Regions from separate parts of the Ruegeria sp. H4 genome, predicted to be linked through region 2. Evidence: riboswitches for the same ligand, from Rfam matches in the RefSeq annotation. Region 2 holds a riboswitch; each other region holds the start of a gene.
The links. Region 2 has a riboswitch for cobalamin ahead of ACR0KG_RS18990 (energy-coupling factor ABC transporter permease). Riboswitches for the same ligand answer to the same signal wherever they lie in the genome.
Positions count from the first base shown of each region.

Region 1: it holds a riboswitch for cobalamin, as region 2 does, so the genes downstream of both, ACR0KG_RS14930 (DUF1636 family protein) here and ACR0KG_RS18990 (energy-coupling factor ABC transporter permease) in region 2, are expected to answer to the same signal.
Region 3: it holds a riboswitch for cobalamin, as region 2 does, so the genes downstream of both, ACR0KG_RS09405 (DUF1636 family protein) here and ACR0KG_RS18990 (energy-coupling factor ABC transporter permease) in region 2, are expected to answer to the same signal.

Region 1 is NZ_JBQFOC010000002.1:682,506-693,086, forward strand. It holds gene ACR0KG_RS14905 (CoA-binding protein) at 1-284, opposite strand, end outside; gene ACR0KG_RS14910 (YHS domain-containing (seleno)protein) at 483-935, opposite strand; gene ACR0KG_RS14915 (hypothetical protein) at 1,041-1,355, opposite strand; gene rlmB (23S rRNA (guanosine(2251)-2'-O)-methyltransferase RlmB) at 1,336-2,109, opposite strand; tRNA gene ACR0KG_RS14925 (tRNA-Tyr) at 2,226-2,309, shown strand; cobalamin riboswitch at 2,547-2,752, shown strand; gene ACR0KG_RS14930 (DUF1636 family protein) at 2,836-3,210, shown strand; gene cobW (cobalamin biosynthesis protein CobW) at 3,214-4,269, shown strand; gene cobN (cobaltochelatase subunit CobN) at 4,275-7,568, shown strand; gene cobG (precorrin-3B synthase) at 7,565-8,704, shown strand; gene ACR0KG_RS14950 (precorrin-8X methylmutase) at 8,704-9,333, shown strand; gene ACR0KG_RS14955 (precorrin-2 C(20)-methyltransferase) at 9,330-10,058, shown strand; gene cobJ (precorrin-3B C(17)-methyltransferase) at 10,055-10,581, shown strand, end outside.
Region 2 is NZ_JBQFOC010000004.1:158,926-169,506, forward strand. It holds gene ACR0KG_RS18960 (transglycosylase domain-containing protein) at 1-980, opposite strand, end outside; gene ACR0KG_RS18965 (P-II family nitrogen regulator) at 1,240-1,578, shown strand; gene ACR0KG_RS18970 (ammonium transporter) at 1,612-2,922, shown strand; gene ACR0KG_RS18975 (aspartate/glutamate racemase family protein) at 3,059-3,748, shown strand; gene ACR0KG_RS18980 (amino acid aminotransferase) at 3,827-5,011, opposite strand; gene sseA (3-mercaptopyruvate sulfurtransferase) at 5,011-5,865, opposite strand; cobalamin riboswitch at 6,009-6,222, shown strand; gene ACR0KG_RS18990 (energy-coupling factor ABC transporter permease) at 6,278-6,955, shown strand; gene ACR0KG_RS18995 (CBU_0592 family membrane protein) at 6,971-7,240, opposite strand; gene ACR0KG_RS19000 (helix-turn-helix domain-containing protein) at 7,240-7,800, opposite strand; gene ilvD (dihydroxy-acid dehydratase) at 7,907-9,739, shown strand; gene ACR0KG_RS19010 (carboxymuconolactone decarboxylase family protein) at 9,901-10,413, shown strand; gene ACR0KG_RS19015 (sulfotransferase family protein) at 10,499-10,581, opposite strand, start outside.
Region 3 is NZ_JBQFOC010000001.1:1,887,428-1,898,008, forward strand. It holds gene ACR0KG_RS09380 (extracellular solute-binding protein) at 1-125, opposite strand, end outside; gene ACR0KG_RS09385 (LacI family DNA-binding transcriptional regulator) at 353-1,372, shown strand; gene ACR0KG_RS09390 (iron ABC transporter permease) at 1,374-2,384, opposite strand; gene ACR0KG_RS09395 (ABC transporter substrate-binding protein) at 2,386-3,339, opposite strand; gene ACR0KG_RS09400 (ABC transporter ATP-binding protein) at 3,352-4,128, opposite strand; gene ACR0KG_RS09405 (DUF1636 family protein) at 4,125-4,481, opposite strand; cobalamin riboswitch at 4,580-4,796, opposite strand; gene ACR0KG_RS09410 (D-lyxose/D-mannose family sugar isomerase) at 4,855-5,520, opposite strand; gene ACR0KG_RS09415 (carbohydrate kinase family protein) at 5,540-6,466, opposite strand; gene ACR0KG_RS09420 (glucokinase) at 6,501-7,460, opposite strand; partial or broken gene ACR0KG_RS09425 (GH1 family beta-glucosidase) at 7,524-8,828, opposite strand; gene ACR0KG_RS09430 (LacI family DNA-binding transcriptional regulator) at 8,831-9,862, opposite strand; gene ACR0KG_RS09435 (ABC transporter substrate-binding protein) at 10,153-10,581, shown strand, end outside.

The DNA.
Region 1 (10,581 bases), on a different contig from region 2:
TCTAGCGCCTCATCGACGATGGCTGGAACAGCCTCGGAGCGCCGAAAGATATCGACCATATCGACAGGTTCAGAAATCTCGGACAGCGCACCACGCACCGTTTGGCCAAATAATTCCTTGCCAGCATGGCCCGGATTGACGGGGATCACGATATATCCTTTCAACGAAAGATACCGCGCTACATAATAGCTGGGCCGCACCGGATTCATCGACACCCCAACCACAGCGACGGTTTTGGTGCGGTGCAGGATGGTTTTCAGATGATCGTCGGAATAGTCAGCCATGGCCGCATCCTAATCACAGCCGCAAAAAAGAAAAAAGCGCCCAAGAAGCCTTGGGCGCCAGTTGTTGGAACGAGGGACAGTGAAATGACCCGCGGCAGTTCCGTTCCGCGGTCACTGTGACATTTAGGCATGATCTGGTTAAAAAAAAGACCAAGCACTCATTTTTGTGATGACTTTCTACAAAAAACGGAAATCTGCCTAGTCTTCGTACAGAATGACGGGCCAATTCTCTTCGGCCAGATGGATATTTGCCGTCCTGTCCTGTTCCCAAATCCGCTCAACCGCCGGGGAATGAGTGAGGTACAAACGCCCATCCACGACCTGCCATGCCATGGGGTCAGTGCTTTTCAGAACACCATTTGCCATCGCATAGGAACAATAGCCCCCGAACTGAGGCGCAAAGGCGCGCGGGTTGCTTTCAAACCGTTCGCGATTTTCCTGCGACGCAAAATGCCACTGGGCCCCTTTCCACATGACGGCAATGCTTGGTTCACCCCGAACCGGTACTGTACTGTCGAAATAGGACACTGGATCATACCCCGCCATCGCGGCGCCATCGGTCGCAAAATAGACAGGTTTGTCCTGCGCCCAAGCGAAAGGTGCAAAAGCGATGGCTGTCAGTATACCGAATATGAAACGGCGGTTTTGCATCTGGGTCCTGTAGCAAAGAATCGAGCACCTAAGATGCAATTTTTGAACCGCTGTGAAACCCCCGTTGACGTGGATGTGAACATCCTTGCGAATGCATGGCAGCCCTTAATCAAAGATGTCTTCTATAACATCCCAGGCTTCATCCAGAACACGATAGAACGTGCTCTTTTTCTTCTTCTTTTTTCGAGACTTCGGAGGTGCTGCATGGCTGATCGCCGTACGAGCAGGCTTTGATTTTTGAACTTTGTGCTTTGGCAACATCTTAAGGTCGTGCAGAGGCGCACCACAGCTTGAACAACTCAGCTCGTGCCGTTTCTTCCCGGTCAGAACCAGGGCAGCCCGAGTACCGCAATAGCAGCAGGTTGCGATTTTGGACGGTCCGGAAATAGCGATCTCCTGTCTAATGGTGCCGAGAGGCATATAGGGCGATTGCGGCAGCATTTGAGACGTTCAGTGACCCAAATCCCCCGGATGCGTCAATTTTCACCAATTGATCCACAGTCTCTTTGGTCTTTTGCCGCAATCCCGGCCCTTCAGCACCCAATACCAGTGCCACAGGTCGATCCCTTTGGTTCCCCAGGGCTGTTTCAATAGTTTCATTCGCCTCGCCATCCAGACCGAGCACCAGAAACCCCATCGACTGAAGCTCGGTTATGGCATCGGCCAGATTGCGCACCCTTAGATAAGGCTGACGTTCCAATGCGCCGCTGGCGGTCTTGGCCAGTGCCCCGGTTTCAGGGGCCGAATGATGCCGGGTTCCGATCACAGCACTTGCACCCAGTACTTCGGCTGACCGAAGAATCGCACCCACATTATGTGGGTCCGTTACACGGTCCAGTAGGATCACGCGGGGATGTTCCCGTCCGATGCAGTTCTCGGCCAAACCGCCCCACTCCAGCGGCTTAACCTCAAGCGCTGCCCCTTGATGCACCGAACCCGCATCGATCGGGGCACTGAACTTGCGCGGATCAACCATCTCGGCCTCGATCCCTGCGAATTCAATGGCTTCGAGCAGTTTGTCCCGCGCGTTTCGTGTCACAATCAGGCGCAGTTTCTGGCGCTTGGGGTTCATCAAGGCGTCGCGCACGGCGTGTAAACCAAACAGCCAAACCGTTTCGGCCGCTGCTGCTTTTCGTGCCTGTTCCTTTTCAACAACCCACTTGGGTTTTTTCATTCTGAGGGCCTCCGGGCCATGAATTCGCTTTCCTGCGTCAATGCCGTATTTTCCTGTTGACGCTCCTTTGGTGCGCTAGTAATCACGCCTCCACGTCAGGTGCAACGCCTGACAGTGGGCGACAGGCCGCAAGGTGTGGCAGGGGACTGTAACTCCCTCGCGGAGACGCACGCCTGGTTCGATTCCAGGGTCGCCCACCACTCTTACAAAGCTTCCAGATACCAAAGCATAACGCCCCCGCCATTGGTCGGTGTCTTCAGTTATGAAGAGCAGTCTAGTTATTCGTCAAACATTTGGTTCAGTGAAGTGCTCGCTGTTAACCTTTTCGAAAGCCGCAGGCTAAGCCCAGCCATGCCGCCCAGCGACTGCCACAGGTCGTTTTTCTGCACCCGACGTTGCGGTTGTCGGCGACACGCTTGACAAGCACCGTATCAGTGCCGCATGTCCGATCCGTTGGTGTCCTCGTAAGAGGATGAAAAGGGAATGCGTCAACGGGTTTACCGCCAAACGCAGCCGCCCCCGCGACCGTGACCGGAGAGGGTGCCCAAAGCCACTGGCCAAAGGCTGGGAAGGCGGGACATCCGACAGGGTATACACCCTGACATCCGCAAGCCGGGAGACCTGCCAGCGCCCGAAGATGAAACCGGACGGGGTGTTCCGGTGTGGGGCTTGGATCGGCCCACATGAAACCCCGTCCCCCAGATTTGACTAAGGGGGATGAGAGAGATGAGTAAAGCCGCACCAGTTGAACTGCTGGTCTGCACAACATGCCGCCGTGGCCTGGCAATCGAAGATGACACCCAGCGCCCCGGCGCTTTGCTACATAAGGCGCTGGAACAGGCGGGCGTGCCAGATGGGATCCATCTGAAACCCGTAGAGTGCCTGTCAAATTGCGATCAAGGCTGTTCCATCGTGTTGCGCGGCGGACCCACGCGTTGGACTTTTGTCTACGAAAACCTCAACGAAACCGACCATGTCGAAACGATCATCGAAGGTGTGACCAAGTATTTGGCCACTGACGATGGTTTGGTCAAATGGCGCGAACGTCCTGAACATTTCCGCAAAAACTGTGCGGCCCGTATTCCCCCGATTGGAGCTTGACCCATGTCTACTCTTGAAAAACTTCCCGTCACTGTCATCACCGGCTTTCTGGGCTCGGGCAAAACCACGCTGGTCAAGCACCTGATGCAAAACCCGCAGGGCAAGCGTCTGGCGGTGGTGGTCAATGAATTCGGCGATGTTGGCGTTGATGGCGACATCCTGAAATCCTGCGCGATCCCGGATTGCCCGGCGGAAAACATCATGGAGCTCGCGAACGGCTGTATCTGCTGCACCGTGGCCGACGACTTCATCCCGACCATCGAAGCCTTGATGGCACTGGAGCCGCGCCCTGACCACATCCTGATCGAAACCTCCGGCCTCGCCTTGCCTAAGCCGCTGCTGAAGGCGTTCGACTGGCCCGATATCCGGTCGAAAATCACCGTTGATGGCGTGATCGCGCTGGCCGATGCCGAGGCCGTCGCAGCCGGTCGCTTTGCGCCGAATGTGGCAGCGGTGGATGCTCAGCGCCTCGCCGATGACTCGATCGACCATGAAACGCCCCTATCCGAGGTGTTTGAGGATCAGATTTCCTGCGCCGATATCATCCTGCTTACCAAGCCTGATCTGGCCGGTCCCGAAGGCGTGGCCAAAGCGAAAGAGATCATCGCCGCCGAGGCCCCACGACCGCTACCCGTGGTCGAGGTCGCCGAGGGTGCGGTGGATGTGCGCGTCGTTCTGGGTCTTGAGGCCGCAGCCGAGGATGACATGGATGCTCGCCCGTCGCATCATGACGGTCACCACGATCACGAGCATGACGATTTCGAAAGCACCATCGTCGAGTTGCCGGAACAGTCTGATCCCGCCGATCTGGTCGCCAAAATCGAACGTCTGGCCACTGAGCTGAACATTTTGCGCGTCAAAGGCTATGCCGCCGTTCAAGGCAAACCGATGCGCCTGCTGGTGCAAGCCGTCGGTGCTCGTGTGCGTCACCAGTACGACCGCCCGTGGGGGCCCGGCGAGGAACGCCGCTCGCGCATGGTAGTGATCGCCGAGCATGACGACATCAAAGAAGCAGAAATCCGCGATATCCTCGCGGGTGTAACCGAGGCTGCCGAGTAAGGCCCATGCACGTCGTCTTCCGCGAAAGCCACGGGTTAGAAGAAACGGAAACCCCAACCGATCTGGGCCAGAGCCCGGCGGATTTGGTGGTGCTGTCCTTCTCGGACAGCGACCTTGGCGCTTTCGCGGCAGGCTGGCATCGCGGTGGCGGGCCCGAGGGGCGCATGCCCACGATGCGGTTGGCGAACCTGACGGCGTTGAAACATCCTCTGTCCGTCGACACCTATGTGGAACAGACGTTGGAGGGCGCCAAGGGCATTCTGATCCGTCTCATTGGCGGCGTGCCTTACTGGGCCTACGGGTTGCAGCAGGTTCTGTCACTGGCGCAGGCCAAGGGCATCGCGCTGGCCGTCCTCCCCGCCGATGGGCGCGAGGATACGAGGCTGGATGAATATTCCACCCTGCCCGTCTCGACCCTGCGGCGGCTGGCGCATCTGTGTGACACGGGCGGCGAGGTTGCCGCACAGGCCGCACTGGCGCAGATGGCGCTGGCGGCGGGGCTGTATGCCGGGCCGGTGATGGGAGCCAAGACGATCTCCGAATGCGGTACGTGGTGCCCGGATCGGGGCGTGATCCCGGTTAAGACGGCCTTTGCGGGCGACGCAAAACGCATCGTTGTCACCTTCTATCGCGCCTATCTGACCTCGGCGGACACGGCCCCCGTCGCCGCCGTGATCCGCAGCTTGCGGGATCGCGGGTTCGAGGCGGTGGGCCTTTTCGCCCCTTCGCTCAAGGCTCCTGCTGCCGCTGAATGGCTGCGTGACAGCATCGTCGCGCTGAAACCTTCGGCGATCATCAACGCAACCTCTTTCTCTGGCAAAGGCGCATCGGGTACGTCCCCTCTGGACGCAGCGGGCGTGCCCGTGTTTCAGATGGCCCTCGCCACGTCACGCCGCAAGGCATGGGCCGAGGCGGAACGAGGCCTCTCCCCAGCCGATCTCGCCATGCATGTTGTGCTGCCCGAAGTGGACGGGCGCATTTCGGCGGGCATTGCCTCATTCAAGGAACCGGGCAAGCGTGATCCGCATCTGGAATATTCCCGCTTTGCCCACCGGGCTGAGCAAGAGCGGATCGAAGCGATCATCAACCGTGTCACAGGCTGGTTGACCCTTCATAACAAGCCCAAGGCAGATCAGGTACCCGCGCTGGTGCTATCGACCTACCCCGGCAAGGACTGGCAAATGGCGCACGCGGTGGGCCTCGACGCGCTGGCCTCGGCCGAGGCGATCCTGGCCGATCTTCAAACCGAGGGCTACCGCACCGCACCGGCTGAGCCGATTGCTGAAACCCTGCTGGACGCGCGCATCTCATGGTCTTTGGAAGATTACCAGGCAGCCCTGGCTAACCTGCCCGAGCAACTGCGCGTCGATCTCCAAACTGTTTGGGGCAAGCCAGAAGACGACCCGGTTTTTACCGAGGGCGCGTTCCACTTCACCGCCCTGCGCCGAGGCAACGCGCTGGTTGCACTGCAACCCGAACGCGGTACGCCCGAGCTGCGCGATGACGACTATCACGATCTGTCTCGCACCCCGCGTCACAGCTACGTCGCCTTCTATCTGTGGCTCCGCAAGGGGTTGGGCGCAGACGCTTTGATCCATATCGGCGCGCATGGCACGCTGGAATGGCTTCCGGGCAAATCCGTTGCGCTGTCGGCGAATTGCTGGCCCGAGGCGCTGATCCGTGACCTGCCGGTGATCTATCCCTTCATTGTCAACGACCCGGGCGAGGCCGCGCAGGCCAAGCGCCGGATCGGGGCTGTGACGCTGGGTCATATCCCGCCTCCGATGAAGGAAAGTGGCACCCCGGATCGCATGGTTCGGCTGGAATCGCTGTTGGATGAGTTCTCGAATGCGGATGGCCTCGACCCCAAACGCCGCGATCGCCTGCAGGAAGATATCCGGGATGAGGCGCAGGCCATCGGGTTGGAGAGCGATCTGGGCCTTGATCAGGCCACCTGCACTGCCGAGGCGATCACCCGCATCGACCGCTTTGTCTGCGATATCAAAGAAAGCCAGTTCGGCGACGGGCTGCATATCTATGGCCGCGCGCCTGAGGTTTCCGGCACATTCGACCCCGCACCCTCGGCCCATGCAGAACGCAACGCTCTGATCGACGCGTTGGCCGGCAAGCGGATCGAGGCTGGGCCGTCCGGTTCCCCCTACCGCGGCCGCTCGGATGTTCTGCCGACCGGGCGGAACCTATATACCACCGACCCCCGCTCGGTTCCGACGCGGGCGGCCTACACTCAAGGCGTCAAACTGGCTGAGGAACTGGTCCGCCGCCACCTGCAGGAAGAAGGCGATTATCCCAAGGGGCTGATCATCGATCTGTGGGGCTCAGCCACCATGCGCACGGCGGGCGAGGAATTCGCCATGGCGCTGCACCTGCTGGGCGTGAAACCGGTTTGGGACAAAGGCTCCGAGCGGGTCTCGGGGATCGAGGTGCTGCCGATCACTGACCTCAGCCGCCCACGTCTGGACGTGACGCTGCGTGTGTCGGGCCTGTTCCGGGACGTCTTCCCGACCCTCTCGGCGCTTTACGGTCAGGCGATCCGCGCGTTGGCGGCGCGGGATGAGGCGACCGACTGGAACCCCTATGCCGGTCAAGCACCGTCGGCTCGCGTCTTCGGCCCCGCGCCTGGCAGCTATGGCGTCAACATGACCCAACTGTCCGAGGTCTATACTGACGAGGCTCGCACGCAGGCGGGTGAGGCATGGCTTGAGGCCAGCTCCTTCGCACTGGAGGGCGAGAATATCTTTCAGGACAAGGCGGGCATCACCCAACGCGTGGCGCATGCCGACAGTTTTGTTCACCTGCAGGACCTGACCGAAACAGACTTGTTGCTAGCCAACGACTACGCCACGCATGAGGCCGGTTTTGCCGCCGCCAAGAAGGCCATGGGCGGCACCGCGCAGCTGTATCATCTGGACAATACCAATCCCGAAAACCCGCGCGCCCGCACCCTGCCGGAAGAGATCAGCCGCGTCGTCCACGCCCGCGCTGCCAATCCGGACTGGATCGCCGGGATGCAGCGGCATGGCTTCCGTGGCGCGGCCGAGATCGCGGCGACTTTGGATCACATGGCCTCGTTTGCGCATCTGTCGGGCACCGTTGCGCCGCATCTGTTCGACCTCTACCACGATGCCACGCTGGGCGATGAAGATGTGGATACCTTCCTGCAGCAGGCCAATCCGCAGGCCCATCAGGCCATGCAGGACCGGTTCCGCGCACTGCTGGATGCGGGGTTGTGGAACACAAGGCGCAACTCGATCCGGGCGGATCTGGAGGGGCTGGGATGAGCGCGCCCACCCCAAAACCAATCGTCCAAGGTTGGTGCCCCGGCGCCCACCGACCGATGATGTCTGGGGATGGGCTGGTGGTGCGTGTGCGCCCTCGGCTGGCTCGGCTGACCGCCGCACAAGCGCTTGGCCTATGTAAACTGGCCCAGCGATTCGGCAACGGCACAATCGATCTGACCAACCGCGCGAACCTGCAGTTGCGCGGCGTGCAGGAAAGTGATCACCAGGCATTGCTGTCCGAGCTGTCCGCGCTTGGGCTGTTGGACGCGGAGCCGGGTATTGAGGTCCGGCGCAACATTCTGGTCTCACCGCTCTACCAGCCGGGCGATCTGACCGCGCGGCTGACGCAGGAATTGATCGACCGCCTGAGCGAGTTGCCTGCTCTACCGGCCAAGTTCGGCTTTGCCATCGACACGGGACCAGAGCGCCTGCTGGCGGCGGACTCGGCCGATATCCGGTTGGAGCGTTCCGCTGATGACCTGATCCTGCGCGCAGATGGGGCTCAGACCGGACGTGTCGTCTCCGAGGCCGAGGCCATTGATCACCTGATTGCTCTAGCCACATGGTTTGCCGAGGTCTTCACACCAGACACCCGCCGCATGGCCCGGGCCGTGGCGGCTTTTGATCTGCCTGCGGAGTGGCAGGGCCGCGACCCCGGACCCATCGGCGCACCGTTGCAACCGGGTGCTTGCAATCTGGGCAGCCTCTATGGCGCGGCCTTTGGGCAATTGCCCGCCAACGAGCTACACGCGCTGATCCGCGACAGCGGCGCCTCTGCCCTACGTGTCACCCCTTGGCGACTGATCCTGCTGGAAGGCGGGGCGGCGATACCCGCACCGGCCTTCGTCACAAATGGCTCCGACCCGCTGATGACCACCGACGCCTGCCCCGGGGCGCCGCTCTGCCCGCAGGCGCAGGTGGAAACCCGCGAAATCGCCCGTGCCTTGGCCGCGCGCGTTCCTGGCCATCTGCATGTCTCTGGGTGTTCCAAAGGCTGCGCTCGAATGGGCCCCGCGGATGTGGTTTTAGTCGGCCAGAACGGACGATTTGATCTTGTCAAACAGGGCCGCGCAGGGGATGAGCCAATCCTGCGCGGGCTGAACCCCAAAACACTGATGACGATGGACTTCACCTGATGCCCTACACTTACGAAACCGACGGCGCGGCGATCTACAGGGAAAGCTTTGCCACCATCCGGTCCGAAGCCGATCTGGCGCGGTTCGATGCCGATGAAGAGCAGGTCGCCGTTCGGATGATCCACGCGGCTGGCATGGTCGGGCTGGAAGAGTTCGTCCATTTCTCACCCGGTTTTGTATCCTCCGCGCGGACCGCGCTGGAAGGTGGCGCGCCGATCCTGTGTGACGCACGTATGGTGAGCGAAGGCGTGACCCGGTTCCGCCTGCCCGCCGAGAATGAGGTGATCTGCACCCTGCATGACGAGCGCGTGCGCCCTCTGGCTGCAGAGATGAGCAATACGCGTTCAGCCGCCGCGCTGGAGCTGTGGCGCCCGCGTCTTGAGGGCGCTGTAGTCGCCATCGGCAACGCGCCCACCGCGCTGTTTCATCTGCTGAACATGCTGGAAGACTCCGACTGCCCGCGCCCTGCAGCCATCATCGGCTGCCCGGTGGGGTTTGTCGGCGCGGTCGAATCAAAAGACGCGCTGTGGGCGGCCCAGCCGGTGCCGTCCTGCATCGTCAAAGGCCGACTGGGCGGCAGCGCCATCACCGTTGCCGCCGTGAACGCCATCGCGAGTCGCGCCGAATGAACGCCGGCACCATATACGGCGTTGGCCTCGGCCCCGGTGACCCGGATCTGATGAGCGTTCGGGCCGACCGTTTGCTGCGCAATGCGCGCCATGTGGCGTTCTTTCGCAAGCCGGGCCGCAACGGTCAGGCGCGCAAGATTGTGGATGGCATGATACCCGGCAGTGCGACGGAGTTCCCGATGGAATACCCCGTCACCACGGAAATTCCACTGTCTGATCCGCGCTACAATGCCTTGCTCGCTGCGTTTTATGAAGATTGCGCAGCGCATCTGAGAAACCTGTCAAACGCAGGAGAAGATGTCGTGGTACTGTGCGAGGGTGATCCGTTTTTCTATGGCTCATTCATGCATCTTTACAACCGCTTGCGAGATGAAGCTCAAGTTGAAATCGTACCCGCGATCACAGGCATGTCCGGGGCCTGGACCGCAACGGGCGACCCGATCACTTGGGGTGACGACGTCCTGACTATTCTGATGGGAACATTGCCCGAAGATGATCTGGCTCGTCGCATGGCGGACACCGACGCTTTGGTCGTTATGAAAATCGGGCGCAATATCGAAAAGGTCAAACGCGCCTTGAAAACCGCAGGTCTGTATGACCGCGCCTGGATCGTGGAATACGCCCAGATGCCCAATCAGCGGGTCTGCAAATTATCGGATGATTGCGAAGAGATCACGCCCTATTTCTCGATCATTATCGTTCACGGTCAGGGACGGCGGCCATGATGGGTTGGGTCAAGATTGCCGGGCTTGGTCCCGGGGATGAAGCGCTGGTAACTCCCGAAGTCACAGCTGCCTTGGCCGAGGCAACGGATGTGGTTGGCTATATCCCCTATGTCGCACGGGTGGCAGATCGCACGGGGCTGACCCTGCATGCCAGCGACAATCGCGTTGAAATCGACCGGTCCCAGCATGCTTTGCAGATGGCATCCGAGGGGAAACGGGTAGTTGTGGTCTCGTCCGGGGACCCCGGGGTATTTGCCATGGCCGCCGCGGTGTTCGAGGCGATGGAAAACGGCCCCATTGAGTGGCGCGACATTCCTGTCGACGTGCTGCCGGGCATTACGGCCATGCTGGCCGCTTCGGCCCGCGCCGGTGCTCCGCTGGGGCATGATTTCTGCGCCATCAACTTGAGCGACAATCTCAAGCCGTGGTCGCTGATCGAAAAGCGGCTACGTCTGGCTGCGCAAGGCGATTTTGCCATGGCATTCTACAACCCACGCTCAAAGTCCCGGCCCGAAGGATTTGT
Region 2 (10,581 bases):
CCTGAGAGATACCCTTGATCCTCCATTAGACCAACCACAAGCCGGGCGCGATCTTGTGATCGTTGCAGGCTGTTGGTGGGGGCATAGCGCGTGGGTGCGACCAGAAGACCGGCCAACATAGCCGCTTCGGCAGGAGAAACCTCGGCTGCTGATTTGCCGAAGTACCGCTGGCTGGCAGCTTCGAACCCACGTGCACCAGCCCCTAGAAACGCACGGTTCAGATAGATCGTCAGGATTTCGTCTTTGGAGTATTTGACCTCCATCGCCAGCGCATAGATCGCCTCTTTGCCCTTGCGCCAGAGCGAACCCTGGCGGCAATCCGCTTCATATGCGGCCTCGGACTCCCACTCAGTCGGATCATAAGGCACACCCAGACACAGCAGCTTGGCTGTCTGTTGGGTGATGGTCGAGCCTCCATGGCCCGACAGTGGCCCGCGCCCTTCGCTCAGGTTGATACGCACCGCACTGGCAACCCCACGCGGGCTGACGCCGAAATGGCGATAGAACCGCTTGTCCTCGGTCGCAATCACAGCGTTTTTTAGATGGGGTGAAACCGTATCTGCTGTGATCACCCCGCCAAACTGGTCTCCGCGCCAGGCAAAAACCTTGCCATCCCGATCCAGCAAGGTCACCGATCCGCGCGCGCGCCCATCCAGCAGGGCGTCCGCATCGGGCAACGAGGTATAGACAACGCCAACGGCCAAAGCGATCAGCATCGCGATAACGGCACCCACGCGCCATGTGACACCCCAGATCAGTCGCCAGATCCAACGGAACAGACGGCGGAAAAACCCCCCGCCATTGCCACCCGAACGCTTGCGCGTCTTCTTTCGAGCCGTCTTGCGCGTGGTCGTCTTTCGGGCGGTGGATTTCTTGCCCGCCGGTTTCGCAGTCCTCTTGGTCGTCGAAGGTTTGCGCCCCTTCGACGGGTATCGTTTATCCGCGACCAATCTTGGCTTGCGGCGCTTGGACTCAGTCATGCTCAAACTCTGCCCGGTTATTCTTTTGGCACACCATACCCCGGCGACATAGCTATGTAGAGGTCCGATTTTCCGGAATTTCCCCTCTCATATTCGCCTAATTTTTAGTCGTTCGGCAAGTTTTGTGCAAAAATTGTGCAACTTTGCGTCATTTTCGAACCATTTAACGACGGGGAATCGTTCCTAAACGCCCCTCCTCAGGCTCTTTTTCTGCAGGTGCAAACAAGCCGGTGTGACCGGAGAAGCAGAGGGGACTGACGTGAAACTCATCATTGCGACAATCAAGCCGTTCAAGCTCGAGGAGGTGCGCGAGGCACTGACCCAGGCTGGTGTGCGCGGCATGATGGTGACCGAAATCAAGGGCTTCGGCTCACAATCCGGTCACACAGAAATCTATCGCGGCGCAGAATACGCCGTGAACTTCGTACCCAAGATCAAACTGGAAATCGTGGTCCCAGCCACGATGGCCGACCAGATTGTTGAGACCATCACCAACACCGCCAAGACCGGCAAGATCGGTGACGGCAAGATTTTCGTCCTTGATGTCGAGCAGGCCATGCGCGTGCGGACCGGGGAAACAAACGAAGAGGCGCTCTGAGCGCCGACACTCACATAAATTCGAGGACTGACAATGAACCTGATGAAATCTCTCATCCCTGCCGCCGCGCTTGTCGTGCTGCCGCAGATGGGTCTGGCGCAAGAGGCCGCTACCGGCGAAGCCGCGCTGCACACCCAGTATATCTTTACCACCCTGCTGTTCCTGATGGCGGGCTTCCTGGTCTTCTTCATGGCGGCAGGCTTTGCCATGCTGGAAGGCGGTTTGGTGCGTTCCAAGAACGTCGCCATGCAGATGACCAAAAACGTGGCACTGTTTTCCATTGCCGCGATCATGTACTGGTTGATTGGCTTCAACACAATGTATCCCGGCGACTTCAATGGTTTCTTTGCCATTGGCGGCCCAACCGTGCTTGATCCAGTTGGTGTTGACCCGGCCGAGGCTGCTTTGGACTATGCCTCAATCGGTTCGGACTTCTTCTTCCAGCTGGTCTTTGTGGCTGCAACCGCCTCGATCGTGTCCGGCGCCGTGGCCGAACGGATCAAGCTGTGGCCGTTCTTGATCTTCGTGGTCGTGCTGACCGGTATCATGTACCCGATCTCTGGCTCCTGGCAGTGGGGCGGCGGCTGGCTGTCCGAAGCTGGCTTCTCGGATTTCGCTGGTTCTACAGTTGTGCACTCTGTCGGTGGCTGGGCAGCTCTGGCTGGCTGTCTGATCCTTGGCCCGCGTATCGGCAAGTATAAAGACGGCAAGGTTCACCCGATGCCCGGTTCGAATCTGGCGCTGGCCACCTTGGGTACCTTCATCCTGTGGCTGGGTTGGTTCGGCTTCAACGGCGGCTCACAGCTGGCCATGGGCACCGTGGGTGACGTAACCGACGTGTCGCGCATCTTTGCCAACACCAACATGGCTGCCGCATCTGGTGCAGTTGCTGCCCTGATCCTGACCCAGGTTCTGTATAAGAAGCCTGACCTGACCATGGTGCTGAACGGCGCGCTGGCCGGTCTGGTCTCGATCACCGCTGAACCTCTGGCTCCGACCCTGTTTGGCTCGCTATGGATCGGTGCAGTTGGCGGTATCATCGTGGTCTTCGCGGTTCCGATGCTGGACAAGTTCAAGATCGACGACGTTGTTGGTGCCATCCCTGTTCACCTGTTCGCAGGCATCTGGGGCACCATCGCCGTGATCTTCTACGGCGAGGCCAGCCTGATTACCCAGCTGACCGGTATCGTCGCATACGGTGTGTTCACTTTCGTCGGCGCTCTGATCGTGTGGTCCATCCTGAAAGCGGTAATGGGCATCCGTGTCAGCGAAGAGGACGAGATCAACGGCCTCGACATGGCAGAACTGGGTATGGAAGCTTATCCGGAATTCTCTAAAGGCTAAGACCTGGGACAGACACTGCAAAACCGGGCGTTCGCGCCCGGTTTTTTTTGTTCTGGGTACACTATGATTTCTTGACGAGATCATCCGATGGCGGCACTTCAGATAGGATCAAGCGGCGCAGGTTTCGGAGCATATCGTGAAAACAATCGGCATTCTCGGTGGCATGTCTGCGGCTTCGACGCGGATTTACTACCGTATCCTATGCGACTTGACCCGAGATCGTCTTGGGGGTCTGCACTCACCCCAGTTGCTCATCCGCTCACTGGATTTTGCGGAAATCGAAACCCTGCAGGTCCAGGGGGATTGGGACTCTGCCGGGCACATTCTGAACCAAGAGGCATTGGCTTTGGAACGCGGCGGGGCTGATTTCATCATTCTCGCGACCAACACGATGCACAAACTGGCCCAGCAAATGATGGCGGGCGTTTCGATTCCGTTGCTGCATATTGCCGATGCAACGGCACACGCCATTCAAGATGTCGGGCTCCAATCGCCCGGTTTGATGGCAACAGCTTTCACCATGCAGCAGACGTTTTACACGGATCGCCTGCGCGCGGCTGGATTGGCCCCCGTTCTGCCGACCCTTGAAGACCAACAGACAACACATCGCATAATCTATGAAGAACTATGCAAGGACATCGTCAAGGAACAAAGCCGCTCGGACTTTGTCGGAATTGCGCAGCGGTTACACGACGCGGGTGCGGATTGCCTCATTCTCGGCTGCACTGAAGTGGGCATGTTACTGAACACTGAAAACGTGCCCTACCCGGTGTTCGACACCACACATATTCACTGCCAAGCCGCGTTGGACATGGCTTTGTCCTGACGCCCGGATCAACGGAATTTGCAATTGAAACGAAAAAGGCCGCGCGAATGACGCGGCCTTTGCCAATAAGTGCGAGTATTAAACCCCGACGTCGACAATCGCCTGTGCCAAGATCGGAACGGTCGTCGCGTTTAGACCTGCAATATTCAACCGGCTGTCCCCCACCATATATATGCCGTGATCGTTGCGCAGTTGCTCGACCAGTTCGGGGGCCGCGCCGAGGCGTGAGAACATGCCGCGGTGCTGGGCGACAAAGCCGAACCGGTCTGATCCGGTCAGCCTCTGCAACTCGCCGGCCAGTTGCTGACGCAGCCCCAGCATCGAAAGGCGCACCTCCTCCAGCTCAGCGGCCCAATCTGCGCGCAAGGCGTCGTCGTTCAGGATGGTGGTCACGACCCGTGCGCCATGGTCCGGCGGAAACGAGTAGTTCTGGCGGTTCAGGAAGGCCAGCGTCGACTGGTTCAATGCCGTCTGCGCCGCATCATCGCTGATCGCCATCAGCAGGCCGGTCCGCTCACGATAGACGCCGAAGTTCTTCGAACAAGACGCCGCGATCAGGCAGCGCTTGACCGACGATGCCACCAGACGGGTTGCCTGCGCGTCTTCCTCAAGACCGTCGCCGAAACCCTGATAGGCGATGTCGATCATGGCAACCAGCCCAAGCTCGTTGATCAGGTTCACCACCTCTTGCCACTGCACGGGGTTCAAGTTTGCGCCGGTCGGGTTATGGCAGCAACCATGCAGCAGAACCACGTCGCCCGCCTTGGCAGTTTTCAGGTCCTCGATCATACCGTCGAAATCAACGCCGCGGGTTTCGCCGTCAAAATAGCGATACGGAACCGCCTCGATACCCAAGTAGCTCAGGATCGACAGGTGGTTTGGCCATGTCGGGTTCGATACAAACACGCGCGCCTCAGGATTGGCCATGCGGATCATCTCGAACGCTTGACGGCAGGCACCCGTCCCGCCCGGTGTCGCAACGGCGGCAATTTTGGTACGCGGCACCGTATCGCCAAGGATCAGCCCGATCATCGCATCGGCATAGGCCGGATCACCTGCCAGACCGGTATAGGCTTTGCTCTCCTGCTCCTCCAGAATGCGCTTTTCGGCGGCTTTGACCGCACGCATTACCGGGGTAACACCTTCGGCATTCTTGTAGACGCCGACACCCAGGTCGATCTTCTGATCACGCGGGTCTTCGCGGTACATCTGCATCAGCGCCAGGATTTTGTCGGCGGGCTGCGGTTTGAGGTTCTCGAACATCAGATTTCTCCGGTTGCGACGGGCAGGGTTGGGAAGGCACCCCATTCAGCCCAGGAGCCGTCATAAAGCGCGTGGTCTTTTTTGCCCATGCGTTCAAGCGCAAGGCTTAGGATTGCAGCGGTCACGCCTGAACCGCACGAGGTGATCGCCGGTTTATTCAGATCCACGCCTGCGGCCTCAAACACGGCGCGGCACGCATCGGGCGACTTCATCGTGCCGTCACTATTTAGCAGGCTGCCAAAGGGCACGTTGCGCGAGCCTGGTATGTGGCCCGATCGCAGCCCTTCGCGCGGTTCAGCCTCGGTTCCGGCAAAGCGGGCGGCGGCACGGGCATCGATGATCTCATGATCAGCCAGTTTGGCGGCGGCGGACACCTGTGTTACGTCGCGTACCAGATGGTTCTGTACCCGGACGGTCATATGGCGATCCCGGATCACAGGGGGCAGATCTTCGACCTCTCGCCCTTCGGCCTGCCATTTCGGCAAACCCCCGTCCAGAACGGCGATATTCTCTTGCCCCATCAGACGGAACAGCCACCAGACCCGCGCGGCCGACATCAGCCCGGCCCCGTCATAGACGACCACCTGATGACCATCGCCCACGCCGATCGCCCGCAGGCGTGACATGAACTTCTCGACCGGCGGCGCCATATGCGGCAAGTCCGAGCGGTGGTCCGAAATGTCATCAATATCGAAGAAGCGCGCGCCGGGGATGTGGCCCGCATCATATTCCGCCTTGGCATCGCGATTCTGCGCGGGCAGATACCACGACCCGTCCAGAATCCGCAGATCCGGGTCCTTGATATGCGCAGCCAGCCAGTCGGTAGATACCAGGGTTTTCGGATCGTCTTGCATCAAAGCCTCCCCTAAGCGAGTCTGAGTTTCCCTATATCCGAGCGGCCAAACGTGCAAGCCATGCCAAGGCCTGCACCCCCCGGCGCGCTGACAATTTTTTCCAAACATACACGTTTGCCTGCTTGACAGGCGGCACCCCGCGCCAGACACCTGCCGGACATGGTTTCCAAAGGGGAATTCCCCCTGAGGAATGAAAAGGGAATCCGGTGCGACAGTACCTGTCAATTCCGGAACTGCCCCCGCAACTGTAGGCGGAGTTTCGCCCCATCATGGCCACTGACCGAGGCAATCGGTTGGGAAGGCCGGGATCGAAGCCAATCCGCAAGTCAGGAGACCTGCCATGTGCAAACCGGGCGAAAGCCCAATTCTTAAACCTTTCTGCCGTCGGGTGTGACGGGAAGGAGACTAAACTATGCATATCGAACCGGGCGTCGTAAATGGCGCCAAACTTGTCTTGAGCTACGCCACCGCAACTGGCGTAGGGCTCTATACCGCTAAACTGGCATGGGACAGCCTGAAAAGCAGCGGCCTTGCCAGCCTGGCCATTCGCTCAGCCCTGACCACCGGGCTGGTTTTCACCTTCTTTGAGGTGTTGCCGCACTTCCCGGTCGGGGTGTCGGAGGTTCATTTTATTCTGGGATCGACCCTGTTTTTGTTGTTCGGTGCGGCCCCTGCCGCTATCGGCCTGATCGCGGGCTTGTTTATCCAGGGGTTTTTTCTGGCGCCTTTCGACCTGCCACAGTTCGGAATGAACATGACAACGTTGCTGGTACCGTTGTTTGCCTTGCAGGCCTTGGCCAACCGCATCATTGCGCCGAATACAGCCTATATTGATCTGAAGTATTCTCAGGCACTTGCGCTATCGACGGCCTATCAGGGCGGTGTCGTCATCTGGGTGGCGTTCTGGGCCTTTTATGGCCAAGGATTTGGGGCCGAGAACTTTACAGCGGTCGCCAGTTTCGGCGCTGCCTACATGCTGGTTATTCTGATCGAACCGCTGGCCGATCTAGCCGTGTTGGCCGCAGCAAAATCCATGCGAGGTCTGGGCCGGATTGGGCTGTTTACGCCCCGCCTCCACAACGCTGTATAACCCTATTGCGCCGCGCTACCCAGCGCGGTGCAACCTGAAATGCTGAACAATTCCGATCACGCTTATGATGATCCAAAAGCCTTCAATCAGCATCGACGCCAGATTGAAGTTCTGAAGCAACGAATAGACGATCAAAACAGACCCCAGCAGGTTCACCACGGGAAACGCCAGATCTTCGGAATTCATATACCGCATCTGCGTCGCGAAATAGGCGGCAACCACGATCAGAGCCCCGAAGGAACCGATGGCGTCCACGATGGTCAGACTGTTGAAAAACTCACTCATCAATGAACCTTGCCGTTTTCCTGAACATCCGGCTGTTGCGCATAGTGATGCATGTTCAAAAACGCCGCCCCTTCAGCACCTGCGCGATATCCGTGCGGGACATCCGCTGCAAATCGAAGTCCCTGCCCCGTTTGCAAAGACACCCAAGCCTCACCTTTCAGAATGTCCAGCGTGCCGCTGAGCACAAAGACCTCCTCGGTCACACCAGCGGCATGGGCAGGGGACTCATGGCTTTGGTTCGGGTCGAGGTTGACGTGAAATGTCTCTGCCCCCAAGGCCGGATCAAAGGGGAAAACGATCTTGACCTCGATACTGCCGGGAAAGGTAACGGTTTGAAAAACCGACGGATCACCATTCACGGTGTCGATCAACGCGCTGAGCGGCAGCTGAAATCCTTTGGCAATCTTCCAGAGCGTGGCGATCGTCGGGCTTGATTCGCCGCGTTCGATCTGACCTAGCATCGCTTTGCTGACACCGGTGATTTCGGCAACTTTCGACAGGCTCAACCCCGAAGCGGCCCGCACATCCCTTAGTTTCAGTGTTATTTCGTCCGGAGCCATGCCGTTGTCTTTCGAATCCTCTTGTGCGTTATAGCGCACATATGATACGTGCGCTATAACGCACATTCCCCGCATATCGCAACCGGGGCAAAAGGGAAACAGCATCATGCCAATGTACCGATCCAGAACCTCTACCCACGGCCGCAACATGGCCGGTGCCCGCGGCCTGTGGCGTGCCACCGGTATGCAGGACGATGATTTCGGCAAGCCGATCATCGCCATTGTCAACTCCTTCACTCAATTCGTGCCGGGTCACGTCCACCTGAAGGATTTGGGCCAGATGGTCGCGCGAGAGGTTGAAAAGGCTGGCGGTGTTGCCAAGGAATTCAACACCATCGCGGTGGATGACGGCATCGCCATGGGCCACGACGGGATGCTCTATTCCTTACCCTCGCGCGAAGTAATCGCGGATTCGGTGGAATACATGGTCAACGCCCATTGCGCCGATGCGATGGTCTGTATCTCGAACTGTGACAAGATCACGCCAGGCATGTTGATGGCTGCGATGCGTCTGAACGTTCCAGCGATCTTTGTCTCGGGCGGGCCGATGGAGGCTGGTAAAATCGACATCGCTGATCTGGATGCCAAGAAGATCGACCTTGTAGATGCCATGGTCGCCGCCGCTGACGACCGGTTCACCGACGAGCAGGTTCAGCATATCGAGGAAAACGCCTGCCCCACTTGCGGCTCGTGCTCGGGCATGTTCACGGCGAACTCAATGAATTGTCTGGCCGAGGCACTGGGTTTGGCACTGCCAGGCAATGGCTCCACCCTCGCCACTCATGCGGACCGCAAACAGCTGTTCCTTGAAGCAGGTCGCCGGATCGTCGAGATCACCAAGCGGCACTACGATCTGGACGAAAAAGGCTTCCTGCCACGCGAGATCGCAACGTTTGATGCCTTCGAGAACGCCATGAGCCTGGATATCGCCATGGGTGGATCGACCAACACGGTCCTGCATCTGCTGGCAATCGCCCACGAAGGCGGCGTCGATTTCACCATGTCCGACATGGACCGGTTAAGCCGTAAGGTGCCGTGCCTGTGCAAAGTCGCACCGAACACCGAGAATGTGCATATGGAGGACGTCCACCGCGCCGGTGGCATCTTCTCGATCCTCGGTGAACTCAGCCGCGCTGGGTTGTTCCACAACCACTGCAGCACTGTTCACACGCCGACCATGGGCGAAGCAATTGCCAATTGGGACATCAAGGTTGCCAACAACCCGGCGGCGCAGGACCTGTTCAAGGCAGCCCCGGGCGGTGTACGCACCACGCAGGCGTTCAGCCAGTCGAACCGGTACAAGGAACTGGACACCGACCGCGAAGGCGGTGTGATCCGGTCCAAGGAACATGCGTTTTCTCAGGACGGAGGCCTTGCGGTTCTGTTCGGTAATATCGCGCTGGATGGCTGTATCGTTAAAACGGCGGGCGTGGATGCCAGCAGCCTGACCTTCACCGGCTCGGCCTATGTCTGCGAAAGCCAGGATCAGGCGGTCAGCGACATCCTGACCGGCAAGGTGAAAGAAGGCGACGTGGTCGTCATCCGCTACGAAGGTCCGCGTGGCGGGCCGGGGATGCAGGAGATGCTGTATCCGACCTCGTATCTGAAATCCAAAGGTCTGGGCAAAGCCTGTGCTTTGCTGACCGATGGTCGCTTCTCGGGCGGCACCTCGGGCCTGTCCATCGGCCATGTCTCACCCGAGGCGGCCGAAGGCGGCGTGATCGGTCTGGTCCGTCAGGGTGACACGATCGAGATCGACATCCCCAACCGCTCAATCCATCTGGCTGTGTCGGATGAGGAACTGGCCCAGCGTCGTGCAGAGCAGGACGAAAAGGGCTGGGAACCGGCAGAACCACGCAAGCGCAAGGTCTCTACCGCGCTGAAGGCCTATGCCAAACTGACCACCAGCGCCGCCAAAGGGGCCGTGCGTCAGGTTTGAGTTAGACACCGCTCAACAAAAACGGTCTACCTATCCGGTGGGCCGTTTTTGTTCTTTTGCGCGGACAAAGCTGATATTGATAGTGTCCGGTGCTAGTGTGTTTTGATTCAATGGCGGATCGCGTTTCGCCGTGGTGAAATTTTGAGCGGGGTTATCATTACATGGCAATTTTTGATGGCTTGTCTGCAAAAAGTGGCCTCTCTGATGTGCTCAAGCTATTCCCACGGAACTCTGAGCTTCTAATCCGCTTGCTTGATGACATCATGTGTGCTGACGGCGAGCTTTCGCGAGGAGAACGGGAAGCAATTGCGGCATTCGTTTCAAAGCTAAACATGACCCAATACTGCGTGTTCTATCATACTGTATTCTCCGAAGTATTCTCAGGTCCGATAGAAAACACTAGCAGGCGCATCCAACCGCTTTTGAACTATGCTCGATGCCTGCGCGGCAGAGACAGCGATGAGATTGTATTGGCGTTTGAATTGGCCCGGCAGGCGGGATGGCGAGAAGGCGCACTTTACGAAGTTGTCGAAGTCTGTGGTATATTTGACTTCATTAACACCATCGTCCTTGCTTCTGGAATCAATACGCCTGACGAGCCGATGCGTCCGTACCCTACGGTCGATGGCCTAGAAAATTCTTATGCTACGATGGCGGATGGGATCAGAAACTGACTGTCACTCTGGGCTCAAAGCAGACGCTAATGTGCAAATTATTTTCTAAGCAGAAGAATCTCTGCACGGCGGCACCCATTGCCCCTCAATCGCCCAGTTTGGCGTGTACCTCGTCCAGATCGATCTCACCCACAGGCATTTTGTTACCAGGGTTCTCGAAATCGTATT
Region 3 (10,581 bases), on a different contig from region 2:
TTGTTGACGGTCTCGCCCAGCTGGCCGCCCATTGCGTGCCACCAGGTGATTTCGGTTTCGGCAAAGGCTGCAGTCGCGGTAAAGGCGACGGCGGCAGCAGTTGCGCAGAACTTAAGGTTGGTCATTTTGATCCTCCGGTTCGGTCTCGGGCACTTGCAGCGAAGCACCCGATGGCAGGTTTCTGCCAGGTTGTTTTGCAGGGCCCCCCTGCGGCGTGTCTCACGCGCAGCCTCCGACCCGCATCACGTGTCACGCGTGGATTCTGCACACGTGGTCACATACTGTTAACGTATGACAGTTCAGTGAAAGATTTCTAGCAATATTGACAAATTCTACCAAATCGAAGGACAGGATGGGCGTGGCTCAGGATCATGATAAACCTGCCGATAGGCGCCGCCGGGTGACCGCGCAAGCCGTTGCAGATGCGGCTGGTGTGTCGCGTTCAGCGGTTTCACGCGCTTTTACGCCAGGTGCGTATCTTGATGAAAGCAAAAGAAAAATCATCGAGAAAGTGGCCCATCAAATGGGCTATCAGCCAAATGCATTGGCTGCCGGGTTGAAGGACGGGCGCTCGCATCTGGTGGCCGTCTTTGTCGGCAATATGCGCAGTACATATGATTCCGAATTCGTGAGCGCCTTGGTCGGAAAACTGAACGCTTTGAACAAATGGCCGATTCTCATCGATGGCGGGGATCAGCGTGCAGAAGACGCGATCGAACAGGTTTTGCGTTATCCTTTGGACGCCTTGATCCTGCGCGGTGGCAGCATGCCGCGCGCATTGGTCACGCGGTGCACCAAGTTCGGTGTGCCGATGATTTCCACAGGCCGAATCGTCCAGGCACCGGGTGTCGACAATGTCTGTTGCCGCAATGCCGACGGTACGGGGCTTGCGGCCCAGGTGCTGGTCGACAAGGGGCGCACACGGTTTGGGTATCTGGGTGGCGCCCCCAGTTTCTCGTCATCGGCCGAGCGTAGATTGGGTGTGATCGGTGTTTTGGACAAAGCGGGGTTAAAGCTGATTGCCGAAGCCACAGGGGATTTCACTGTCGAGACTGGGCACGAGATAGCGCTGAAACTGTTTGCCGAGCACAAGTTGGACGCGTTGGTCTGTGCCAACGACGCCAGTGCGATCGGCGCGCTGACCGCCGCGCGTGAGTTAGGTTTGGACGTTCCGGGTGATCTTTCACTGATCGGGTTTGACGATATCGAAATGGCCAGATGGCCAAATTTCGATCTCAGTACCGTCAACAACCCCATTGATGATGCGGTTGATCAAGTTATTGCGTTGCTTGAACGCAGGCTGGCAGAGCCGGGCAAGCAAAGCGAAACCATTATGATCGATCCGTTTTTCGTCCCGCGTGGAACGCATTAGGTCAAACGTTTCGCGCCGATTTGAACAGGTACAGGAATACGAAAAGCGACCCGATCGATGTGGTCACGATGCCGACTGGTAACTCCTGAGGGGCCAGCAACAGTCGGGACACAATGTCAGAGGCGGTCAGCAGGATGGCCCCCACAATGGCCGAGGTGATCAACAGGTTGCGATGGAGCGTTCCCGCTATTCCACGCGCGATATGAGGGACCATCAGACCGACAAAACCGATGACACCCGCGACTGACACGAAGCTTGCCGTGGCGAGGGCTGCAACAAAGAACATACGAAAGCGCAGGCCCTGCACCGGGATACCCAACGTGGCGGCGGTGAAATCTCCGGTCAGAAGGGCGTCAAGCCAGCGGCTGCGATAGAGTGCATAGCCCAGGATCAGGGCCAGCCCGATCAAGACCAGTGGAAACGTCTCCCACCGGGCAAGGCCCAGTCCGCCCAGCATCCAGAAGATCACCGAATGGGCGGCGCGGTTGTCTCCGGAAAAGATCAGATAGTTGGTGATGGCGGAGAACAGGAAAGACACGGCAAGCCCCGCCAGGATCAGTTTTTCCGGTGCACTTGTGCGCAACCCCTGGACCAAGGCCAGCACGATGCCTGATGCGATCAGGCCGCCGCAAAACGCAGCCAGCGGTAGGGTCCATATGCCCAGCACATCGCCGGTGACCGTGATGACCAGAACAGCGCCCGCAGCCGCGCCCGACGAGAGACCGAACAGAAATGGGTCGGCCAAGTCGTTGCGCGTGGTGGTTTGCAGAACCACCCCCACAACACCAAGCCCCGCACCGATGACAGCGGCGAACAGCGCACGCGGCAGGCGCAGATCAAACACGATCCGATGCAGCGGCGACATCTCGCCTTCTGACAGACCTGTGCCCAGGCCGATGGCGGCAATGACATCCGCCACCGGGATCGGGGTTGTACCGTAGACTGTCGACAGCAGCAAAAGGGCGGTCAGAACGACCGCCCCCAGCACAACTATCCGGCCCGTCTGGACCATATCAGTTGGTCGCCGTCGGGTGCATCGCATCCGCCATCTTCTGGATCGCGTCGATATTTGCCGGTCCCGGTGTCAACTCTTCGTAACGCAGACCGATCCAGCGTTCATTTTTGACCGCATCTGTTTGGGACATCACTGGGTGCTCTTGCAGGAACTTGAACGTGTCCTCTGCCCCGTTGCCGGTCTGATAGTCAAGCAGCACCAGAAATTCCGGGTTCGATGCAGCAACCGCTTCCCACGAGGTGCGGCCCCAGCTAGTGTCCATATCATGGGTGACGTTTTCGCCGCCAGCCGCTGCGATCATCGCATCGGGGATGGCGAATTTGCCAGCGGTAAAGGGCGCATCTGCCGGGCCGTCCAGTAAGAATACACGGGGTTTGGCCAGATCGGCGGTCTTGGCTTCGATGGCAGACAGCTGTTCTTTCCAGCCTGCTACCAGTTCCTCGGCCTTTTCCTTGACATGCATGACCTGACCCAGACGCAGCACATCGTTGAACAGCAGGTCCATGCTGGCCTCAGGGCGGTCCTTGTCTAGATGCACGCAGCTTTCGGTCAGGATCATTGTCTTGATGCCGAACGGGGCCAGAGTGTCCGGGGTCACGTCGCCGCCGGGCTTCATGCCATAATACCAGCCCGCGAAGAACAGATCGGGCTCGGCCGCAACCAGGTTTTCGACGGTTGGGTATTTCGGCGCCAGTTCCGGGATGTCACCGCGCAGCTTATCGAAATCAGGGCTGGTCTTATACCAACCTGTGATACCGGTCAGGCCAACGATGTGTTCTTGCAGGCCCAGCGCAAAGGCCATGTCTGTCATGTTCATGTCATGCACAACCAGCCGTTCCGGCTTGGCGTCGAACACCAGCGGTTCGCCGCAATTGTCCACGGTTACTTCATGGGCCGCCGCGCCGCTGGCCAAGCCGGTGATCATCAAAGCTGACCAAATTTTCTGTTTCATCAATGTCTCCTGTTAAGATGAAAGCGTTCGTTTTCGGATATCCAGCGCCGGGATCACGCGCCCTTCGTGCTGGAAGCACAGGTAGTCAACACCAAACGTGTCGCGCACATGATCCGGCGTTAGTATCTGGTCGACTGGCCCAAAGCCCGTCATGCGTGTGGATTTCATCAGCGCGACATGGCTGGCGAATTCCGGGATCATGACAAGGTCGTGCACGATCATCACCACCGTCACGCCCAGTTCGGCCACCAGCGACAGCATGTGCCCTTTGGCATCGGGGTCCAGATGATTGGTGGGCTCGTCGAGAAACAACAACGAGGGGTTCTGCGCCAATGCACGCGCGATATGAGCGCGTTGGCGTTCGCCGCCCGAGAGCCGCTGCATCGGCTTGTCCGCCAGATGGGTTAGCTCGGTCGTGCGTAGAACGCGCGCAAGATCCATCTTGTGGTCTTCTGCCGAGCGGTTGCTTTGAATGGGAATCTGGCCCAGCGCAATGTAGTCGCGCAGCTTTAGGCGGCCATCGGGCAGTTCCTGCTGACCAACAACCGCAATGGTCCGGGCGCGTTCCTGCGCAGACAGGCTGCGCAGGCTTTGACCGTTGATCCGTACGTCCCCCAGCGCCAGACGCTCGACCCCACAGAGCAGGTTCAGCAGCGTTGTTTTGCCGGCACCGTTCGGACCGGCGATGGCAAGGATCGCCCCTTCTTCCAAAGAGAACGAGACGCCTTGTAGCAACACATCGCCATTCAGGGCGTAGTATTCCAGATTCTCCGCGACCAGAAAGCTCATGCCTTACCCGCCTTTGGAAGACGAGGCAGACGTGCTAGAGTTTTGAACAGCAAGGCGGGGGGGCGATCCGTTGCGCTGGTCCAACCGCTCTCGCTGTCGCGGTACTGATGGGCGAAGGTGGCGATCGCATCCAGATCGGCGGTGCTTTGAATATCGCCAAACAGGTATTGCGCCTTGCCTTCGGCTTGCAGACCGATGGCCATGGGACGTTCGCATCCTGCCATGCACGGGATCAGTCGCGTAGCGAACCCGTCTGGCAGCGACGCGTCCAGCAGAATTTGGGCGGCGCTGGCTTCGATCTCACCCTGGCAGGTCGAGCAGATCAGCACAAAGTGATCAGCGTTGCGGTTCATTGCCACCCTCAACGCGCAGAACGCCCGTGTCGAAAGTGCCAGTCCCCAAAGGGCGCAAATATGCCATCAATCCTCCTTCCAGGACGCCCCGTCCCGGGTTGGTTTCACAGGTGATGGCAGGTCTCCTGACTTGCGGGTCGTTGCTTGGCCAACCTTCCCGGCCTTCTCGGGCCAGTGGTGATTTGGCGTCGCTCTCCGCTTACAGTTGCGGGGGCAGTTACGGACTTGGCCTGTTCCGATATTCCGGGGGCCGCACCGTATTCCCATTTTCATCCCGCACCCAAAGCTGCGGGAACCATCACAGGTCAGCTATTCTGGACAAGACACGCTTGTCAAGCAATCGCTGAGAGGCTCGGGTCAATCTCGGGGTAGATCAGTAATCCGCAACCAACAGGAATTCGGCCTCGGTATCTTCTTCGATCGTGGCAAAGCGGGGGATGGGTTGTTCGAACACGTTATCGGTGCGGTCGTCGTTTACGGTTGAGACCTCGCCGATCAGGCAATCCCCGCGCTCGGCCCAGAAGGCGTGCCAGATTCCGGGCATAAGGGTTACACTTTCGCCGGGTTTCAGGCGCAGCAATTCGCCCGGAGTGATGGTGATATCGCATCCGTCGCTGGGCACCACAACCGGTGTGTCGCGGTCTACGCTGCCATCGGGGTTCGAGGCATAGATCTCCATCACCAGATCGCCGCCGCCCCGGTTGATGATATCCTCGGCTTTGACGATATGACGATGCATCGGCGACAGCTGCTTGTCGCGCGAGATCAGCAGTTTTTCTGCATAAAGCATCCCACGACCCTGGCTCAGATCGTTCTCATCCCCATTGCGCAGGGTGAACAGGAACAGGCCAAGCTCATCAAATTTGCCTTGCCCGTAGTCGGTGATGTCCCATCCCAGTCCCCGGGCGCGGATCGTGTCGGCCTTGGCGCTGCGCATCTGATCCGGAGACCAGTCGGCAAAGGGGGGCAGGATGAAACCGAAAGACTGGATAAAGGCCTGTGCATCGGTCTTGATGTGGTTGATGTCGGAACGTTTCATGTGACTTCCCTTTTTGGGACTAGAGCTCGTGCGCCCAGGGCGGGTTGGCCCCGGCACGCGATACGGTGACTGCTGCAACATCTGCACCCAACGCTAAAGCTGCACGCAGGCTTTCTTTTGTCAGATCGCGCAGCCCGGCTTTGGTCAGATGTCCGGAACGGTGAAGTTCCGCCAGCACGCCAGCGTTGAACGTATCGCCCGCCCCCACCGTATCGACAACCTGAACCGCTTTAACCGGTATCGTGGTTTCCGAGCCATCGCGTAGATAACCCGAAGCCCCCTGGCTCCCACGTGTAACAATCACAACCGCGGGACCGGCTTGCAGCAACAAAGGCACTTTCTCGGCATGGGTTTCGGGCCCCGGAATGATCCAGTCCAGATCTTCATCCGAGACTTTGAGGATATCGGTCTGCGCAATCATGGCATTCAAACGGGTGCGGTATCTGGTCTGATCCTGGATAAACCCCGGTCGGATGTTGGGGTCCAACATCACCGCTCGATCCGTCCCGTGATGGCTTAGCAAGGCAGCATAAGCATCGGCGCAGGGTTCGCAGGCAAGACTGATACCGCCTAGATACAGGGTCGAGATGGCGGGCAGTTGGTCGGGCAGATCCTCGGGCTGAAGCATGCGCCCGGCGGTGTTCTCGTCAACGAAGTTGTACGATGCATGACCATCGACCAGTTTCACAAACGCCAAAGTGGTTGGGCGGTCGCTGGTGATCACATGGGAGGTATCCACATGGCTCGCTTTCAGCGTATCCGCCAATTGTTCACCAAACATATCGGACGACAGGCCGGTCAACATGCCAACAGGCGCGCCCAATCTCCCCAACGCGATCGCCGTGTTGAAAATTGCACCTCCAGAATGGGGTACATACCCTTGGGCACCCGAGACTGTAGGCTCGGTGATCATATCGATCAGCGCTTCTCCGCAGCACAGGATCATCCCGCGTTCCTTCATTGAGAATTGTCAGGCGGTTCTACCGCATGAGGGCATTTTTGCAGAAGTTGTTAGCGCCAACAATGCCAAATTCGACCTGTTCTGAGATATAGAGATCCATTCCGCGCCGCAGCTCGCTGAACCGGCCACCATTGTTGAAGGCATCCAGAAAACTGTCTCCGAACAGCCAGCGGTTTTTTTCCGCCACGCCACCGACCAGAAAGACGCCGCCTATTGGCATCAATGTGACGGCCATATCCCCTAGCAAAGCGCCCAGATGCGTTGTGAACAGCGATGCGGTTTGAACCGCGTGCCGATCAGTGCCGGATCGCGCATCCTGCAGGATATCCCGCGCCGGGCGCGCGGAGATATTGGTTTGACCCGCCGCCATTGCCACTGCTCGATACAAGATCGGTAATCCGGTGCCGCTGAGGAACATCTCAGCTTCCAAACTCAGGCTGTCACCAAAGAAGCATTCGGGTGCAATACGCCGGGCCGCGTCAAAGATATCAACCTCATCCCGGTGGCGCGGCGCAAGGCCGACATGGCCTCCTTCGCCCGAGACGGTGTGATAATGCCCTTCGGAATACAGCAACGCCCCGACGCCCAGCCCAGTTCCGGGTCCGACCACCAGCCGCGTGCCGAGTGGAGGCGTGGGCGCCCCCTGCAAGACGGTAACATCATCGGACGTAACCTCGGCCACCGACCATGCAGCGGCGGTGAAGTCGTTGATGACATAAGTGTGCCGGGCACCGGTGGCTTCGGCCAGCTCAGCCTCGGACAAGTCCAGATTTGCGTTTGTGAGTTGAATCACGCCAGCCTGAACCGGGCCTGCACCTGCGGCAACAACTGCCTGAGGATCAGTTCCGACGTCATCTCGCAAACTGTGAAATGCGTTAAGTAAGTCGGACAAGGAGCCGGTTGGATGTTTGCGCAATTCTGTCAGCGCACCGTTCTCGACAACCCCAAGCCGGGTATTGGTGCCACCGACATCGGCCACTAGGTTCCAATGCTCGTGGACTGACCCTGCTGGCTGCGCGAGTGGCAGGGCAACAGGGTTCCCTTTGGCCAGCGAGGCTTTTAGGGCGAGATATGAGGCTTTGGGTTTACGCTCCAGCGTCTCGAAGTCCACATCGACCAGACCGAACCGCTTCTCATACCCAAAGGCCCATTCGTAGTTGTCGAGCAGAGACCAGGCAAAATAGCCTTTGACTGGGGCGCCCTGATCCAATGCATCCTGAACGGCCGCAAGATGCTGGTTTAGGTAGTCGATCCGATCATCGTCCTGATCCCGTTTAGGACTGGCCATGCCGTTTTCGGTCACAAATAGGGGAAGGTCGCCAGTGTATTCCTGCGCCGTTCGGGTCAAAAAGCGGGTGAGGGCGGCTGGTTCGATCTCCCAGTCCATCTGGGTTTTGGGCAAAGGTCCGGGAACCTCTTTCAGGCTGGGCCAGGCGGTATCAGACGGGGCAATCAGCTTACGTGTGTAATAGTTCAGCCCGCACCAATCGACAGGTGCGCCGATGGTGTCAAAGTCGTCCTGCCAACCCGTGGGCAAATGAGGCGCGAGCCCCTCTAGAACATTCGCTGGATAAGCTTTCTTGAACGCACCGCCCAGAAAGAACCGGTTATAAATCCCATCATACAGATCCGCGGCCTTGCGAGCCTCGGGGCTGTCATCGGCGGGTTCGGCCCATTCCAGATTGAACACCGCACCTAGATTGGACATTCCAAGCCCGCGCATCGCCTGAATGGCGCGACCATGTGCCAGCAGCACGTGATGCATGGCCCGCGCAGCAGCTCGGATATCGCGCATGCCGGGGGCGTGGTGGCCTTCGAAATGGCTCAGCCAGCTGACGCACCAGGGCTCGTTGATGGGGGCGACGCTATACATGCGATCCCCGATCCGGCCCATGATGATCTCGGTGAAATCTGCAAACCACCCGGCGATATCACGGTTGCGCCAGCCACCCAGATCAGCAAGGGCCGAGGGCAATTCCCAGTGATAAAGCGTGGCACAGGGGCGGATATTGCGCTCTAGCAAGGCATCGGTGAGGCGGTCGTAATAGTCCAGCCCGGATTGGTTCACCGAGCCGCGTCCATCGGGCAGCACCCGAGCCCAGCTGGTGGAAAAGCGGTAGCAATCGAAACCAGCCTCGCGCACCAGATCGAAATCTTCCGGAAACCTGTTCAGATGATCACAGGCCAGATCACCGTTTTCCTGCCGCACGACATTACCGGGCGAGGCGGCGAAGGTATCCCAATGGGTCTGACCAGCCCCACCTTGGGCGTGACCTTCTATCTGATAAGCAGAGGTTGCCACACCAAAGAGGAAGTCTTTGGGAAAGTCAGAACGAGTATATTTCATTGCTAGTACCTGTTGGGCGCCGGGCCTGTTGATCTGCCTACTACCAGTTCAGCTTCCAGCAATCTAGTTTTGGTCGGCGCATCCGGGGATTTGATACGTTCGATCAGCATATTGGCCGCTATCTCCCCGGCCTTGCGAACAGAGGAGCGGGTGGCGGTGAAGATCGGAACATCTTGCCCGTTCTTGAGATAGGACAGGTCATCGTCATGGGCGATGACGGATATATCGCGCCCCATTTGCAAGCCCGCTTCGTCAATCGCGCGCCGAACGCCGATAGCAGAAATCATCGAAGAAATCAGGATTGCGGTTGGCGGATCATCAAGGGCAAGCATCGTGCGTGTTTCGTGGTGACCATAGACTTCGGTCATCTCGGCGCTGCGCATCAGATTAGGTTCAGGTGCGATCCCTGCCTGCGCCAGTGCAGCAAGATAGCCATCACGGCGGCGCTGGGCGAAATCCATGTCTTCAAGGCCGTTGATCAATGCGATGCGCCGATGGCCCAGATCCAGCAGGAATTGGGTCGCCCGCAGGAATGAGCTTTTGTTGTTCACATCAATCCAGTCATAGGGCAGGTCAACACCGGTCGAGCGGCCATGTACAATGAACGGAACTGACATTTTGCTGAGAACGGCAATACGGTGCTCATTCACCTTTGGGCCCTGGAGCACCACGCCATCAACTGCACCGCGCTGGAACAGGCTGCGATAGGCCTCTTCGATCGAGGTGTCATCGGCATTGGTGAACATCATGTCGTAGCCATGCTCGGCATATGTTTTTACGGCCCCGGCGACGAAATCTCCAAAGATGGGGTTCACCATCTCGTGCTGAGACGAGCTGGGGATCACATGACCGATGACCATGGATTTGCCTGTCGCCAACCCTTTGGCGCGGCTGTTTGGACGATAGCCATGTTTAGCAGCTGCTGCCTGAACGCGCGCGCGCGTGGTCTCATTCACTTCCGGATAGCCGTTTAGGGCGCGACTGACAGTGGTCGGCGACAACCCAAGCATATCCGAAAGTTCTTTTAGCGTCATAAGGTGCTCATATACTGCAAGCGCTTTGAATTCTTTGAATTCGTCTGTTGCGTTTTGCCATACTCATAAAAAGAGCCATAAAAGTAAAGGTTATTGAGTGATAAATCCAAGAGTATTCGGAATCGTTGACTTTGATGCGTAAACGCGCAACTTTACATCTATCCAAAGCGCTTTGGATTGCGGTAGTAAGCTATATTGCCGTGATTCTCGTGTCGGAACGCGTGGCAGGTAAGTCGCGGATCGGGTCGGGCCCGAACAACTAAAAGCTTGATAAGCTGTGGGAGGACATCATGAAGAAGTCGTTTTACGCCAGTGCTGCGGCATTGGCGCTGAGTGCGGGGACGGGATTGGCGCAGGCTGATCTGGCATTCACGCCGGGCGAAGGCCCGTTCAATTGGGACAGCTACAATGCCTGGGCAGAAAGCGCGCCGGATCTGAGCGGCCAGACCGTTACTGTTGCGGGGCCCTGGCTTACACCGGAAGATGGCTACTTCAACAACATGACCGCCTATTTCGAAGCAGCCACTGGCGCGGATGTGATCTACACCGGCTCGGACAGTTTCGAGCAGCAGATCGTTATCGATGCCGAGGCAGGTTCGGCCCCCAATGTTGCAGTATTCCCGCAGCCTGGTCTGGCCTCGATCATGGCGTCCAAAGGACAGCTGTCCCCGCTGGGCGACGACATGGCTGCCTGGGTTGGTGACAACTACGCTGCAGGT